Regions from separate parts of the Arthrobacter sp. SLBN-83 genome, predicted to be linked through region 1. Evidence: riboswitches for the same ligand, from Rfam matches in the RefSeq annotation. Region 1 holds a riboswitch; each other region holds the start of a gene.
The links. Region 1 has a riboswitch for cyclic di-AMP ahead of FBY30_RS16535 (LysM peptidoglycan-binding domain-containing protein). Riboswitches for the same ligand answer to the same signal wherever they lie in the genome.
Positions count from the first base shown of each region.

Region 2: another riboswitch for cyclic di-AMP. It lies ahead of FBY30_RS02335 (C40 family peptidase); the one in region 1 lies ahead of FBY30_RS16535 (LysM peptidoglycan-binding domain-containing protein).
Region 3: another riboswitch for cyclic di-AMP. It lies ahead of FBY30_RS06465 (glycoside hydrolase family 16 protein); the one in region 1 lies ahead of FBY30_RS16535 (LysM peptidoglycan-binding domain-containing protein).
Region 4: another riboswitch for cyclic di-AMP. It lies ahead of FBY30_RS20615 (hypothetical protein); the one in region 1 lies ahead of FBY30_RS16535 (LysM peptidoglycan-binding domain-containing protein).

Region 1 is NZ_VFMX01000001.1:3,525,533-3,529,330, reverse strand. It holds gene FBY30_RS16555 (glucose 1-dehydrogenase) at 1-509, shown strand, start outside; gene FBY30_RS16550 (DUF1810 domain-containing protein) at 546-989, opposite strand; gene FBY30_RS16545 (DNA alkylation repair protein) at 1,012-1,542, opposite strand; gene FBY30_RS16540 (TraR/DksA family transcriptional regulator) at 1,539-1,898, opposite strand; cyclic di-AMP (ydaO/yuaA leader) riboswitch at 2,188-2,358, shown strand; gene FBY30_RS16535 (LysM peptidoglycan-binding domain-containing protein) at 2,362-3,204, shown strand; gene FBY30_RS16530 (protein adenylyltransferase SelO) at 3,300-3,798, opposite strand, start outside.
Region 2 is NZ_VFMX01000001.1:524,063-527,860, reverse strand. It holds cyclic di-AMP (ydaO/yuaA leader) riboswitch at 121-332, shown strand; gene FBY30_RS02340 (M23 family metallopeptidase) at 343-1,164, shown strand; cyclic di-AMP (ydaO/yuaA leader) riboswitch at 1,293-1,470, shown strand; gene FBY30_RS02335 (C40 family peptidase) at 1,541-2,230, shown strand; gene FBY30_RS02330 (NlpC/P60 family protein) at 2,393-3,178, shown strand; gene FBY30_RS02325 (HNH endonuclease) at 3,445-3,798, shown strand, end outside.
Region 3 is NZ_VFMX01000001.1:1,419,227-1,423,024, forward strand. It holds gene FBY30_RS06460 (glycosyltransferase) at 1-444, opposite strand, end outside; gene FBY30_RS06465 (glycoside hydrolase family 16 protein) at 577-1,479, opposite strand; cyclic di-AMP (ydaO/yuaA leader) riboswitch at 1,697-1,843, opposite strand; gene rpsF (30S ribosomal protein S6) at 2,224-2,529, shown strand; gene FBY30_RS06475 (single-stranded DNA-binding protein) at 2,600-3,175, shown strand; gene rpsR (30S ribosomal protein S18) at 3,302-3,541, shown strand; gene rplI (50S ribosomal protein L9) at 3,559-3,798, shown strand, end outside.
Region 4 is NZ_VFMX01000001.1:683,333-687,130, forward strand. It holds gene FBY30_RS02980 (glycosyltransferase family 39 protein) at 1-1,594, shown strand, start outside; cyclic di-AMP (ydaO/yuaA leader) riboswitch at 1,765-1,925, shown strand; gene FBY30_RS20615 (hypothetical protein) at 1,931-2,677, shown strand; gene FBY30_RS02995 (glyoxalase superfamily protein) at 2,858-3,274, opposite strand; gene upp (uracil phosphoribosyltransferase) at 3,320-3,798, opposite strand, start outside.

The DNA of each region.
Region 1 (3,798 bases):
TGGGCGGGGTGGACATCCTGGTCAACAACGCCGGGAAGCAGGTGGCCCAGGAAGACCTGCAGGACATCACCGACGAGCAGTTCGACCACACCCTGAAGACCAATGTGTACGCCATGTTCTGGGTGACCAAGGCCGCCGTCCCGCACATGCCGGCCGGGTCGACCATCATCAACACCACCTCGATCCAGGCGTACAACCCGTCCCCCACCCTGGTGGACTATGCCACCACCAAGGCCAGCATCAACAACTTCACCAAGGGGCTGGCGCAGCAACTGGCCCCCAAGGGCATCAGGGTGAACGCCGTGGCCCCGGGCCCGATCTGGACCCCGTTGCAGGTCAGCAGCGGCCAGCCCAAGGAGCAGCTGCCGGAATTCGGGCAGTCCACCCCCCTGGGCCGGGCAGGACAGCCCGCGGAGCTGGCACCCGCCTACGTCTTCCTGGCCTCACCCGAGTCCAGCTATGTGGTGGGCGAGACGCTGAACGTCAACGGCGGAAGCCCCACGCCTTAGCAGGGCCCCCGGCCTGGCTGACCCGTCAACTTGGGGTCAGTCAGCGGCCTGGGCGGCCAGGATTTCGTCGGTGGCAGGATCCGGCTCGCCGTCGAAGAACTGGGCCAGGACGGTCTTGAACACTGTTTCTCCGGGTGCCGCCCGGAGAAACAGTGTCATGGACGACCGGAGCTTTTTGGCATCGATGCCGCCGAAAATGTCCTCGGCGGACTGGTCGGCATGGTTCGCCAGGACCAGCGCGCACTCCAGCAGCCGTGGTCCCAGTACCTCGTGGTCCAGGTAGGCGCGTGCCTCGGCGAGTGACGAGATGGCGTACTTGCGGGACGTTGCGCTCTGCCCCAGGCCGGAGATCTGCGGGAAGACGAACCACATCCAGTGCCCGGATTTCCTGCCGACCTGCAGCTCCCCCAGCGCCTGGTCATAGGTTCCGCCGCTGTTTTGCGCGGCAACAAAACGGTCAAGGTCAAAGTGCTCGTTCATGTGGATCTCCCGGTTTTCGAGGTCAAAGGGGCAAATCGTTTTCGAGAGCCGCTGCCGCTGCCTGAAGCTGCGGATCCGGGTCGTCCCGCCACCTCGCAAGGACCACACCGGCGCGCTGCCGCTCGCGCTCCCCGAGGCCGGACAGCAGCGGCACCAGGACGTCGGCAAGGAGGGGTTTCGCCAGCTCAGCCGCCTGGGCAGAACGCAGGAAGCCTTCCAGCCGGGTCAGGTCCGAGTGCCGGAGCAGGCGCACCCTTGACTGCAACAGCACCACGGCCGCCAACCGGCGCTCAAACACCGGGCGGGAGCCGGGCCTGGGCTGTCCCCACAGGGCGGAGGCAAGCATCACCGTGGCGTCGTGGTCCAGGTCCTTGAATTTGCGCAGCGCATCGCGCACCGTGCCGCGCACCGCTCCGATGGAGGAGCCGTAAGAGTCCATCGCCCAGCCCAGCCGGTTCCCGACGTCGTCCGCCCGGTACCAGGCGCCCTCGTTCTGGAGGGTCCGGTCAACGAACTCCACCGCCGCGGACACCATGTCCGCCGAGCCAGTCATCGTCCCCGGCCCGAAGACGCGTGCAGAATACAGAACGGCGTCCATGGCCGCGCTTCCAGCCTGCCTTCCGCAATGGATTGTCCACACACTGCACAGATGCCATAGGTTCCCCCGGCCAGGCGGGCCAGCGCCGCGTCAATCTGGTCCAGGCCGGCCGAGCTCTGCTTCAGGAGCGCCGAAGCCTGCGAAAGCTCGAAAGCGATGGTGGCCCCTTCGGGATCGTGCTCGTCATCGACATTGGAGTCCTGCCGGGCCGAATTCGCCGCCGCGATGTCAGCCCGCAGCGCCGGCAGCAGCTCCAGCCGCCGCGCCCGCTCCTCTTCGAGCAGCTCCCGGAACCGGTCGAAATCTGGCATGGAAACAGCCTAGCGGTCCGACGGCGGAGTGTCGGAATGGAAACGGCCATTGCGATGAGGGGGCAGCACTGTGACCGCGCGTCCGTATCCGTAGCGTTACCTGTCCTGATGCCCTGGCATTAGACGAGGTCAAACCCGGCCGCCGATAACATCCAAACGTTTGCGGAATTCGAGAGCGGGACCTCGTATGTTATCCAAATGTGACAATGCCGCCGCATGTGGGTTATGGTCTTCAGGTGTCCCTCTCAGTCGGGACATTCCCATCAGTATGCCGAGCCCTGCCGCTGATCATGGGATACAACCGCTCCAGCTGGCAGGGACGGGGGAACCAAGTTTCCGCGGCCACTTGTGGCCTTGGGGTTAAGTCGATAGCGCCTCCGTCCGTTACGGGGTTGCTTCCGGCCGGGTATCTCCAGCCCGAACCCGACAGCTCACCCCGCAGGCATGGGAGAGGCGATCAACCGTGTCAAAAAATTCCACCACTGCCCGTCACCGCGCAACTCCGGCCCGCTCGATTGTTCTCGAGGGCCTCGCCGTGACAGCCAAGTCCCAGGCCCGCTCGCTGGGCCGCCCCGCGCTGGCAGTTGCTGCAGCGTCCGGCATTGCCTTCGGCGTCGGCGCGCCGGCCCACGCCGGTGTCACCGGCCCGGACACCACTGAAAAGACCAACGTGCAGGCCTACTCCGCACCTGCCGCCCCCGTTGCGGCTCCGGCAGCGGCAGCAGGAAGCGTCCACACCGTGGTTTCCGGCGATACCCTCGGTGCCATCGCGTCTGCTTACGGCGTCAGCCTGAACGATGTCCTGTCCGCCAACGGCCTGGCCCTGTCCTCGGTCATCTACCCGGGCGACCAGATCCAGATCCCCGGTGCCGGCTACACCGCGGCACCGGCTCCGGCTCCCGCAGCAGCACCCGTGCAGACTGCAGCCGCCGCTCCGGCCAACACCGGCATGAACATGTCCTACGCCTCGGCCACCCCTGTGTCAGCTCCCACCGGCACGGGCACCGGCGCTGCCATCCTGGCAAACGCCTACGGCCAGCTGGGCATCAAGCAGGACTGCACCGCCATGGTTGAGAAGGCGCTGCGCTCGGTGGGCAAGTCCGTCGGCGATCTTGCCCCCACCCAGTTCTTCCAGTACGGCACCATGGTAAGCGCTCCTGCTCCCGGCGACCTGATCATCACCTCCGGCCACGTGGGCGTTTACGCCGGCAACGGCCAGGTTGTCAGCGGCGGCGTGAACGGCTACGACACCCAGGTGCACTCCATCAGCTGGCTCGGCGGCTACTCCGCGGTCCGCGTCGCCTAATCTTCGCGCAACCGCGCAGGCATAAAAAGAAAGGGCGGCAGCCGGTAAAACCGGCTGCCGCCCTTTTCCGCATCCGCCCTTCGCATCTGCAGCTGTCAGGTCCCGCAGAAGGTCATGTAGTTGCCGAAGTCTTCAGGGGCGCCTTCCGCGTAGCGTTCAAGCCCGGGCCGTTCGGTAAAGGGGTCGCTGACTGCCTCCAGCAGTTGCTGCAAGGGGGACAGGTTTCCGCCCGTGGCAGCGGCCAACGCCTCCTCCACGAGGTGGTTCCTGGGGATGTACGCCGGGTTGACGCTGTCCATCAGCTCCGCGTCCGGTTTCAGTGCCTGCCACCGCTCTGCCCAGGAATCAAACGCAGCCAAATCAAGGACCATGCCGCGCACCGGACGAAGGTCGCCCCGGGCCGCCTTGCCAAGGTTACGGAAGAAGAGGGTGTAATCCACGGGTCCGTCCTTCAGGATGGCAATGGTGCCGTCCACCAGCGCGGACATGGTTTCCCCGTCACTCTCCCCGCTGCCGAGGCCGAGTTTGGCATTCATCCCGCTGGTCCATGCCCTGCTGTATTGCCCCCGGAACCGGCCCAGCACCTCCACCGCC
Region 2 (3,798 bases), 3.0 Mb from region 1:
GCGCCTGCCCTTCAACGCAAAGATAACGGAATTGTTACCAAGGGTCTTAAGCCCCTATAGTAGAACCAGTCGTTGAAACTTAAGCGTTACCTGATCCGGAGCCGAGCTCTGCCAGCGGGTCAGGTGCACGAGTCGTTACTGGCAGAGGCGGGGGAACCACAATCGGCAGCGGGGGACTGCCTTGGGGTGAAGTCCGTCAGCAGCAAGCCTCTCCAGTGAAGGATTCTTCCGGGAATACCCCTGCGCAGAAGCTTGCCCCTGGCGGGCCGGGTCTTTGATCTCTCTGACCCGAATCCGACAGCTAACTCCGCAGGCTTCTCCAGAGAGGAACCCTTCTTGACCATGCAGACCCCCCGGGGACGCCGCCGTGCTGCCGGCCCCCCTTCGGCGCCGCGGGTTGTCGAAGCTGCCGCAGCGGAGCGTCCCCGCGACCTCCATCGCGACGCCCGCCGCCGCCGGGGTCCGTTCCGCCAGATGACGGAGTTTGCCGCTGCCAGCGGCATAGGTCAGAAGGCCGGCATTGCCCTTGCGGCCACCGGCCTGGTGCTGACCGTAACCGTGCCTGCCACGAGTCCCGTCATGGCCACTGACACCGCCGGTAGCTCCCCGGTGGCAGCCTCTTCCGTAACGCCCCAGCCCCAAATCTCCGCCGATATCGGTGCCCAGATCGACTTCAGCCGCTCGGCAGTGGTGACCCAGGCGGACCCGGACGGAAAGCTGAAGCAACTCCTGAGTGCCCAGTCGGCCGGCTCCGTAACGCGCGCCGCGTCAGCCGGCACCCTGGCCGCACCGCTGGCCTCGCTTGTCACCGCTTCCCCCTTCGGCTACCGGGTCAGTCCCATCACCGGTGGTTCGGGCGACTTCCACCGGGGCCAGGACTTCGTGGCGCAGTGCGGGACCTCCGTCCTGGCCGCTGCCACCGGGACCGTGACCTTCGCGGGCTGGCATCAGTTCGGCGGCGGAAACCGGGTTGTCATTGACCACGGAAACGGGCTGGAAACCACGTACAACCACCTGTCATCCTTCAACGTCAAGGTGGGGCAGACCGTGTCCCGTGGGGACGTTGTGGCGCTGAGCGGCACAACCGGCGCGTCCACCGGCTGCCACCTGCACTTCGAGGTCCAGGTCAACGGCGAAGTGGTCGATCCCATGGGCTGGTTGTAACCGAATGATTGTCCACTCTCAGATCGCTGTGACCCGCCGTGACCTGAATGTGACATTGAAACAAAACTGCTGTACCGTCTAACTCGCGTCAACTTTTCCGAAGTTGACGCTCTTGAGTGGATTGCCTAACTCTGCCACCGCTCAAGGTCCGTTCGCATTTCATCGTCTGGCAGGGGCGGGGGAACCAATTTTGGCCTTCATCCAGAAGGCCTTGGGGTTAAGTCACAAGCTTCCCAGGAAGCAGCGTGGCCGGGTGACTCCCATCCGAATCCGACAGCTCACCTCGCAGGCATTGGGAGAGGCTACCTTCGTGTCTTCACGCCATAATTCTGCGCGCCACCGTGCGCAAACGGTTCGCACCAACCCCTTGGATGCCGTGTCCAAGGCCGTGAGTGCAAATGCCGGGACCGTAGGCCGCCAGGCTGCCGTTGTGGCAGCCGCATCGGGCCTCATCCTGAGCATGGGCCTGCCGGCCACCGCTGCAGACACCACTGCCGGTGTCTCAGCTTCCACCGAATCCGGTTCGGCCCAGACGGCCCTCGCCGTCACCGCTGCCCCCACGGCCACAGTTTCCTTCGAGCGTCCCGTGGTCAAGACCACTGCTGCTCCAAAGGTGGAAGCTGTGCGTACGCAGTCCACCGACACGGCAAACCGCACCGCTACTGCTGCCGCCGCCGCCGGCCAGGACGCCTCCCCGGTCACCAAGACCGCCGAGACCGTGTCCTCCGCAGCCACCTCAGGCATCGCAGCCATCGCCTACACCGGCATCGGCCACTCGTACGTGTGGGGCGGCACCAGCCCCGTCACCGGCTGGGACTGCTCCGGTTTCGTGCAGTGGGTTTACGCCCAGGCCGGCATCAGCATTCCCCGCACCAACGCGTGGAGCATCATGACCCCCACCTCCGCACCGCAGCCCGGTGACCTGGTTGTCCAGAACGGCGGCGCGCACGTTGGCATCTACGTCGGCAACGGCATGATGATCAGCGCACTCAACCCCTCGCAGGGCACGCTGCTCCACTCGCCTGCAGCCACCGGTACCTCGTCGTACTACCACCTCAACAAGTAGTTCTTGGGCTCCATGCTCCAAGGGCTATTTCTTTGCCCAAAGCTTTTTCGCTAGAAACCACATCCCCGTTCGGGACGCGCCGGCGTACCCCCAAGATGCCGGCGCGTCTATGACCCTTTGCCTGCCTACACGCGGTCGCAAGGAAAACGAAAGAGAGAACTGATGACGACTCGTGCTACCGCACGGCACCGCGCCGAGGTCACCAAGACCAACTCGATCGCTGTCATTGCCAAGGCTGTCAGCGACAACGCCGGCGGCATGGGCCGCCAGGCCGCGGTCATTGCCGCTGCTTCCGGTTTGGTCCTGACCAGCGGCATTGCGGCGAACGCCGCCGACGCAAACGTCAAGCGCGACTCCGCTCCCGCCTCCGCGCTGGAAGTTGAATCCGCGGTCGACGCCCCGATTTCCGCCGCTTCCACCATTGCCATCAGCTTTGAGAAGCCCGCTGTGACCACCACGCCGGCCCCGGTCGTCGAGCCGGAGCCCCAGGTTGAAGTGCAGGAAGCTGCCCCTGCTCCCGCCGCGGAGCCTGCTGCCCAGCCCGTTGCCGCTCCCAAGGTCACGGCCAAGGTTGCCACCGCCACTGCCCCGGCCGCTCCTGCAGCCCAGGCTTCCGCCAGCGGCAAGGGTGCCGCAATCCTCTCGGCCGCCTACGCCCAGCTCGGCGTCCACCAGGACTGCACCATGCTGGTGACCAACGCCTTGGCCGCCGTCGGCATCCACTTCCACGACTGGCCCGCCGGGTACCTGTCCCTCGGTGACACTGTGCCCGCCTCCCAGGCCCAGCCCGGTGACCTGATCTACTACGCCGATGGTGGCGGAGGAATGGCACACATCGCTGTCTACGCCGGAAACGGCATGGCCGTACATGGTGGCTTCAACGGCAACGACACCGTAGTCTTCAGTGCAAACGTGGGCTCCGGACCGGTGTTCATCCACGTCAGGTAAGCACCCCACGTCCGGCACAGGCGACAGCCCGTGCCTAATGTCCAAGGACCCCCGCCCTCGTGGCGGGGGTCCTGTGCTTTTTAAGGCAGTTCCCGCAGGCGGGGACGGCCTCCCGGCGTCGCCGTTTTCCGGGACGGTACCAGGGCGGCGATTACCTGATTTTGCACTTCTCTGTTTACTCTTGTGATGTCGATCCATAGCCCGGACATGCCGAGGGCAGCCGGCCCTCGTGCCCCTGACGGGTGCGGCCGTGAAGAGGTAAGTGCATGCGCACTCTCGTTCTGAATGCTGGATATGAACCGCTGGCGGTTATTACTTTCCGCCGGGCGCTGGTGCTTGTGCTCACGGGCAAGGCGAGCGTCGTGGCCGAGGGGGACGACCCCGTGGTGGGGCCCACCGACGTCCTGGGCCGTCCGTCCGTGATCCTCCTCAACCGGTACATCCGGCCCCGATACAACCATTCCACGGCTGTCAGCCGCAGGGGTGTGCTCAGACGCGACGGCCATAAGTGCGCGTACTGCGGCAAAGCGGCGCACACCATCGATCATGTCCACCCTAAATCCCGGGGCGGGGCTGACTCGTGGGAGAACCTGGTGGCCGCCTGCCTCCGCTGCAACAAC
Region 3 (3,798 bases), 2.1 Mb from region 1:
GGCCCGGAAGGTCCGGGCGATCGCTGTGTCCATCCCGGCCCGGATGGACCAGGGGTCCACCGTCTGCAGCACCAGGGGCCCGGTGACGTGATGGGACAGGAAGAGGGCGTGCGGTCCGTGGATAAGTGTGGCGTCCTGGCCGGCGGACAGGCGTGCTGCTGCAGCTCGGGCGGACGGTGTGGCACGCCGTTGTTTTCCCAAGCCGGTGAGGCCGCCCAGGGACCGCACAAAGGCTGAAAGTTCTTCCCGGGGTGCCAGTTCGTACACTGCTTCACACCGGTTCCTGATGTCTGCCGGAACCGGGACGGGGCCGGAGAACGTCAGCAGCGTGACGGCAACATCCGCAGGAAGGTGCAGGATCACCTCGTACGGAATCATGGAGCTTCCATCGCCCAGTTCCGGGTCCCGGTTGGGCACGCTTTCGGTCACGTACAGGAGCTTCATTGCAAGAGTGTAATGGATCACACCCCGCGTGGAAGGGTTGCTTTGGGCAACCTTGAGGGAAACCACAGGAAAAGCAGAAGGACGACGGCGGGAGGTCCCGCCGTCGCCCTTCACCACCAGGTGCGTGGCTTGCTACTGCCAGGCCCGCACGTAGTCCACCAGCATCTGCGACTGCTGGCCGTAGGCCGGGTTCGTGGACGAGGCGCCGACGTTCAGCACGATGTACTGCGGAGCGTTTCCGTCGTTCGTGGGGTAGGACTTGACCTTGATCCCGTCGAAGTACACATCCGAGGAGTTGGCCATCCGGTGCAGGCCGAACGTGTGGTACTCGTTGGCCCAGTTCCCGCCCACGCCGCCCTGGTTTTGGGAGCCGGAAGTGGAATGGTAATTAACGGTCATCTTGGCCTGGAGCACCTCGGCGATGTCGTTCTCGCCGGTGGCCGGCCAGGACTGCCCCGTGGTCCAGAACGCGGGCCAGTTGTAGAGGCCGTTGGCGTTGCCGGGGAACTTGATGCGGGCCTCCACGTAGCCGGTGGTGAATTGGAAGCCCGTGCCTGCCCCGCCCTTCGGGTTGGTCGACACCAACGCCCCGGAGGTGGAGGATGCCAGGCCCAGGGCAAGGTTTCCGTTGGCCACCGAGACGTTCGCGGGGCTGGTGGTGACCTTATTCATGGTTCCGCAGCCGGGGGAGAACCAGCAGCCGGACCACGCGGCCGTGTCCAGTCCGCCGCCGTTGAAGTCGTCGGCAAACGCCAGGCTCCAGTTCCCGGGCACTCCGGTAGGCACCGGGGCGCCACTGTTGGCGAGCTGGGCTGCGGCGGGCGCCACGGCGATGGGGGCTTCGGGGGTGGCAGGGGCGGCGGGTGCCGGTGGCTCTGCGGCGGCAGCGGGCTGGGGAAGCGCCGGGACCGGCGCGGGAGCGGTGGCCGGGGAGGGCGCCGGAGCCGGCGTTGCGGGGGCAGGAGCAGCTGAAGGCTCCTGTGTAGGGGCATCGTTTACGGGGACACCACTGCCGGTGTCGGAGGCGCTCGCCACCCGGGCTACATCTGTGGGATGGGTACTGTGTGCCAAACCGAGGCCCAGGGAAGCCGCCCCGAGAAGCGCTGCGGCGAGGCCGGCAGCGAGGGGCCACGGCCGCCGCGCGGCGCCTTGTTTCGCTTCGGTGGAAGGAAGGAGGGGAGAGCTGGAAGCTGTCTCGTTTTGATAACGGGGCGCTGGGTCGGCGCTGTGTTTGCGGTGTGCGGGCATGGGGAAGTTACCTCTCAACGCCTGCGGAGTTAGCTGTCGGGTTCGGATGAGGCATCCGGCCGCGTGCGCGGCTTCACCCCAGGGCAGGCGCAAGCCAGGCCCGTGAGACTTGGGTTCCCCGCCTCTGCCTGGTACTTGGTGGATCACCGGAAGCGGCAGAGTTGGGCGTCATCCGGGATTGGGGCCGGCTGGGGGCGGCCCCCGCTCGACCGTACACGAACCCGGCGCTAAAATCACAATTAGGTAACGGGGCTCACGCGGGAGGCATGCGGGAAGTCCTCCGAGCTGGAGGCAGCCCGGCCTCTGGCCCGGTTTTCCACATAGCAGCACTGGGGCTGACTGTCCCCGGAACCACGCGGCTAGCCTTTGAGTCAGGCACAGATCGCCTATCGGGTCCAAATGCACTAAGATAGTGAAGTCTGTGCTGCGTCCTGCCTCCGTTCCGGCGGCAAGGCATTGCACGGAATCGCAAATGAACCTCCTGTTACGGAAATGCCGTAACCGCTTAGCCCAAAGGAGGTGGGTTCACATATGCGTCCTTACGAATTGATGGTAATCATCGACCCCGAGGTCGAAGAGCGTACCGTTGAGCCGTCGCTTCAGAAGTTCCTGAACGTCATCACCAACGATGGTGGAACCATCGAAAAGGTTGACATCTGGGGCCGTCGCCGTCTGGCTTACGACATCAAGAAGAAGTCCGAAGGTATCTACGCCGTGGTGAACTTCACCGCCAAGCCGGAGACCGCCAAGGAACTTGACCGCCAGCTGTCTCTTAACGAGACCATCATGCGCACCAAGATCACCCGCCCCGAAGAGCAGAAGGTTGTTGCTGAGTAATTCAGCCGTCTTCATTCTTTACCCCGCAGGAAACGCACTCTTCACCCAGGATCGAACAAGGAGGCAGTAGATGGCAGGCGAGACCACCATTACGGTCATCGGTAACCTCACCAATGACCCGGAATTGCGGTTCACACCGTCCGGTTCGGCAGTAGCGAACTTCACCATCGCTTCCACCCCCCGCACCTTTGATCGCCAGTCCAACGAGTGGAAGGACGGGGAAACCCTGTTCCTCCGCGCCGCTGTCTGGCGTGAAGCAGCCGAGAACGTCGCCGAATCCCTGACCAAGGGAATGCGCGTCATCGTGACCGGCCGCCTGAAGAGCCGCTCCTACGAAACAAAAGAAGGCGAAAAGCGCACCGTCATCGAGCTTGAGGTCGACGAAATCGGCCCCAGCCTGCGCTACGCCAACGCCAAGGTCAACCGCACCCAGCGCTCCGGCGGACAGGGTGGCGGCGGCTTCGGCGGCGGCAACAGCGGCGGTGGCTTCGGAGGCGGCAACTCTGGTGGAAACCAGGGCGGCAACTCCGGCGGAGGCTGGGGCGGCGGCAACCAGCAGGCTGCACAGGATGATCCCTGGGCCACGCCCGGTGTATCCAACGCAGGCGGCTGGGGCAACGGCCCCGATTCCGAACCTCCCTTCTAAAACCCAAACAACGGCCCGGCGCCGGAACTGCCAAGGTGTGCAACGCACTCAAAGCAGCTATCGCTGCCGGACCACCACCATCCCGTGGATCAATGTCCACGGGCTCCCTAGAATAGGAGCTCCACGATGGCTAAGGCTGAACTCCGTAAGCCCAAACCAAAGTCCAACCCCTTGAAGGCCGCTGACATCACTGTCATCGACTACAAGGACGTAGCATTGCTGCGCAAGTTCATCTCCGACCGCGGCAAGATCCGCGCCCGTCGCGTCACTGGCGTTACGGTGCAGGAACAGCGCAAGATCGCCCAGGCAATCAAGAACGCCCGCGAAGTTGCTCTGCTGCCTTACTCCGGCGCTGGCCGCGGCTAAGGAAGGGATTAACTAACATGGCAAAGCTCATTCTGACCCACGAAGTTACCGGTCTCGGTGCTGCTGGCGATGTTGTGGAGGTCAAGGACGGTTACGCACGTAACTACCTGCTGCCCCGCAACTTCGCCCTGACCTGGTCCAAGGGTGGCGAGAAGCAGGTTGAGTCCATCAAGGCTGCCCGCGCCGCCCGCGAGCACGCTTCCCTGGAAGATGCTCAGAAGCAGGCCGCTGCACTGTCCGCCAAGCCGGTCAAGCTG
Region 4 (3,798 bases), 2.8 Mb from region 1:
CGCCCTGTTGGTGCTGCTCATGACTGCCGCCGCGTACGGGGTCCTGCGCGCAGTCCAGGAGGACCGGCTGCGCTGGCTCCTGCTGGCCGGGGTGTTCCTTGGCTTTGGTTTCCTGGCCAAACAGCTGCAGGTCCTCCTGGTGGTTCCGGGATTTGCCGTGGCCTACGCGGTGGCGGGCCCCTCCGGGATGTGGCGGCGGCTGCTCCGGCTGGTTGCCGCGGCGGCAGCCATGCTGGTTTCCGCCGGATGGTGGCTGCTGGCTGTGGAGCTGACTCCGGCGGACAGGCGGCCCTACATTGGCGGGTCGCAAAACAACTCCATCCTGGAACTAACCCTGGGTTACAACGGGCTGGGCCGGTTGACGGGCGACGAAACGGGCAGCGTGGGCGGCGGTAACGGCTGGGGTGTTCCGGGCCTGTTCCGGATGTTCAACAGCGAGTTTGGCGGGCAGGTTGCGTGGCTCCTGCCGTCCGCACTCATCCTTGCGGCGGGGCTGCTATGGGTGGGACGACGGGCCCCGCGGACAGATGCCGTCCGCGCTTCCGTCATCATCTGGGGCTCGTGGGTCCTGGTGACGGGCCTGGTGTTCAGCTTCATGGCCGGCATCATCCATCCCTACTACGCGGTGGCACTGGCGCCGGGCATCGCCGGACTGGCTGGCCTGGGCGGCGTTCTGCTGTGGCAGCACCGCCGGGAAGCAGCTGCGTGCATCTTCCTGGCTGCTGCGGTGGCCATGGCAGCCGTGATGGCCTTCTACCTGCTGGGAACCACGTCCGCCTACGGCCCATGGGTGCGCTGGCTGGTGCTCACCGGAGGTTTGGCGGCCGCAGCAGGTATCGGGCTCAACAGGTTCCTGGGCTTGCGTTCCGTGCAGCGGACGACGGCGGCCCTCGCCGTTGTTGCGTCGCTCGCCGGCCCCCTGGCCTACTCCTTCACCACCGCGGCGACGGCGCACAGCGGGGCAATCGTCAGCGCAGGGCCAGCCTCCGGCTTCGGCGCCGGCGGACGCGGGCCGGGAGGCTTCAGTGCAGCCGGCCGAAACACGTCCGGACGGGGCACGGGGCAAGGCTTCCCCGGGCAGGGATTCATGGGACAAGGCTCTGCAGGACAAGGTTCTACAGGACAGGGCTCTACAGGACAGGGCTTCCAGCAGCAGGCCAACCCCGGTGGGACTGGGGGGACTGGCGGGACAGCCCAAGGCGGAGCCGGATTTGCCGGCGGCCCCGGGGGCGGCATGGGCGGACTTCTCGGCGCACCCACCCCGTCGGCGGATCTTGTGGCCGCGCTCAAGGACGGCGCATCCAATTACACGTGGGCAGCAGCGGTAGTGGGCTCCAACAATGCCGCCGGGTACCAACTGGCAACGGAACTGCCGGTAATGGCGGTGGGCGGCTTCAACGGCACCGACCCCTCCCCCACCCTGGCGCAGTTCCAGGACCTCGTGAGGCAGGGAAAGATCCACTACTTCATCAGCGGCGGAACCATGCGGTCCACCTCCGGTTCGGATGCCGCCGGGCAGATCGCGCAGTGGGTGTCGGAGAACTTCACTCCGCAGAGCATCGGCGGCACTACTGTCTACGCCCTCGCCAGGTAACAACAGCCCCCGGCGTACGCAAAATAACGATTGGACGGGGCGCCCGCAGCAAACCGGCGCGCTGGAGATCGTGACATCCGTTACCTAAATGTGACATTGACGTACTTTTCCTGTACCGTCGATTGGGTGCGGCTCCCGTTCGGGCCGCATATCCCGGGTTGACGCCAAGCTCTGCCGCTTCCCCGGATTCCGATTGAGCAACGGCAGAGGCGGGGGACCCACCGTCCCGGGCAATGAACGCCCTTGGGGTTAAGCACGCACGTGATCTTTCCGTGCGGCCGGATGCCCTCATCCGAACCCGACAGCTAACTCCGCAGGTGTGAGAGGCGATCAATCATGTCCAAAAACACGGCAGAATCACGCCTGCATGCCAAGGCTAAACACCGGGCAGAGCAGCAGGCAGCTACAAAGCCCGCCAAGAAAACCAGCTTCGGCACGCGAGCCGGGATCCTCGCAGCATCCTGCGCGGTGCTGGTGGGGGTTGGCGCGGCAGGTCAGGCGACAAGCAGCATGACTCCGGTGTCATCCACCGATTCAAACTCTTCCACGGCAGCGGCCGACGCCCAAATGAGCATTGAGAAGAGCGAAATCCGTTCCAACCCGGCATCCTCGGTTCCGGCTGCAATCAGCGTGGCGCCCCAGGCAGCGGATCCAGCCCCCGCGCCTGCACCGGCAGCCCCCGCAGCTGAAGCCCCGGCTCCGGCACCCGCACCTGCTCCGGCACCCGCACCCGCTCCGGCACCCGCACCTGAGCCTGCGCCCGTCGTCGCGGTTAATGATCCGGCCGGCGCCCAGGCGTATGCAGCTGGCCAGCTGGCCACCTTTGGCTGGGGACCTGACCAGATGCAGTGCCTGCAGACGCTGTGGACCAAGGAGTCGGACTGGACCACTACGGCCACCAATCCCAGCAGCGGGGCCTACGGCATCGTCCAGTCCCTGCCTGCCGAGAAGATGGCCAGCGCGGGAGCCGACTACCTGACCAACTACCGCACGCAGATCAACTGGGGCCTGGATTACATCAAGAAGAGCTACCAGTCCCCCTGCGGCGCACTGAACTTCCACCTGGCACACAACTGGTACTAGGCACCCCTCCCCTGGCGCCAGCGCTTGAAGTGGGAACCACCCACTGAATCTCCCCACCTTTGGGGGCGCACGACGGCGCGTCCCCAGCACCCGCCGTCGTACTCCTTGTTGACGGGGCAAAGTTGAGGGATTCCAGCAAACCGCGGGCCGCATCATCACGATGCGGCCCGCGGTTTGCTTTCAACTGTTGCCTTGCCCGGCGTCCTGCGCACTGTTGTCCTGCCCCGTATTCCGCCACGGGATGTACTGGACGGCCCACTTGTTGCCGTCCGGGTCGGCAAAGTAGACGAAGTGGCCCCAAGGCAGCACCTCGATATCACTGACGTCCACGCCATTGTTCTTCAGGTGGTCGTGCGCTTTTTGGATGTCATCGACCACCATCTGAAGGGTGGTCCCCGTGCCGGGAGGAGCGTCCAAGAGCCCCTCGCCCATGCAGATGGAGCAGGCAGAACCGGGCGGCGTCAGCTGGACAAAGCGGACGTCGTCCGAAGGCCGCTCGTCGTAGTCGGCATTGAAACCCACTTTGTTGACATAGAAATCCTTGGCGCGGTCAACGTCGGATACAGGGACAAAGACAAGTTCGAGTTTCCAGTCCATCCGCACAGGCTAGCGGGGGGGACACCGATCGAAAAAGGGTGAAAACTACCCTGCGATGCCGTAAAGCCGGTCGCCGGCATCGCCCAGGCCGGGAACGATGTAAGACTTCTCGTTGAGCTTCTCGTCGATGGAGGCCAGGACGATGTGCACGTTGGCGTCGCCCAGTTCCTCTTCCAGCTTGGCCAGGCCCTCCGGGGCCGCCAGCAGGCAGATGCAGGTGACGTCGGACGCGCCCCGTTTGAAGAGGAACTTGATGGCCTCCCGCAGGGTGCCGCCGGTGGCGAGCATGGGATCCAGCACGAAGACCTGGCGGCCCGTCAGGTCCTCCGGAAGGCGCTCGGCGTAGGTGATGATGTCCAGCGTTTCCTCGTCCCGGGCCATGCCCAGGAAGCCCACCTCGGCGGTGGGGACCAGCTTGGTCATGCCCTCCAGCATTCCCAAGCCGGCGCGCAGGATGGGAACCACCAGCGGCGTGGGCTTGGTGAACGCGGTGCCGATCGTGGTGCTGACGGGCGTCTGGATGG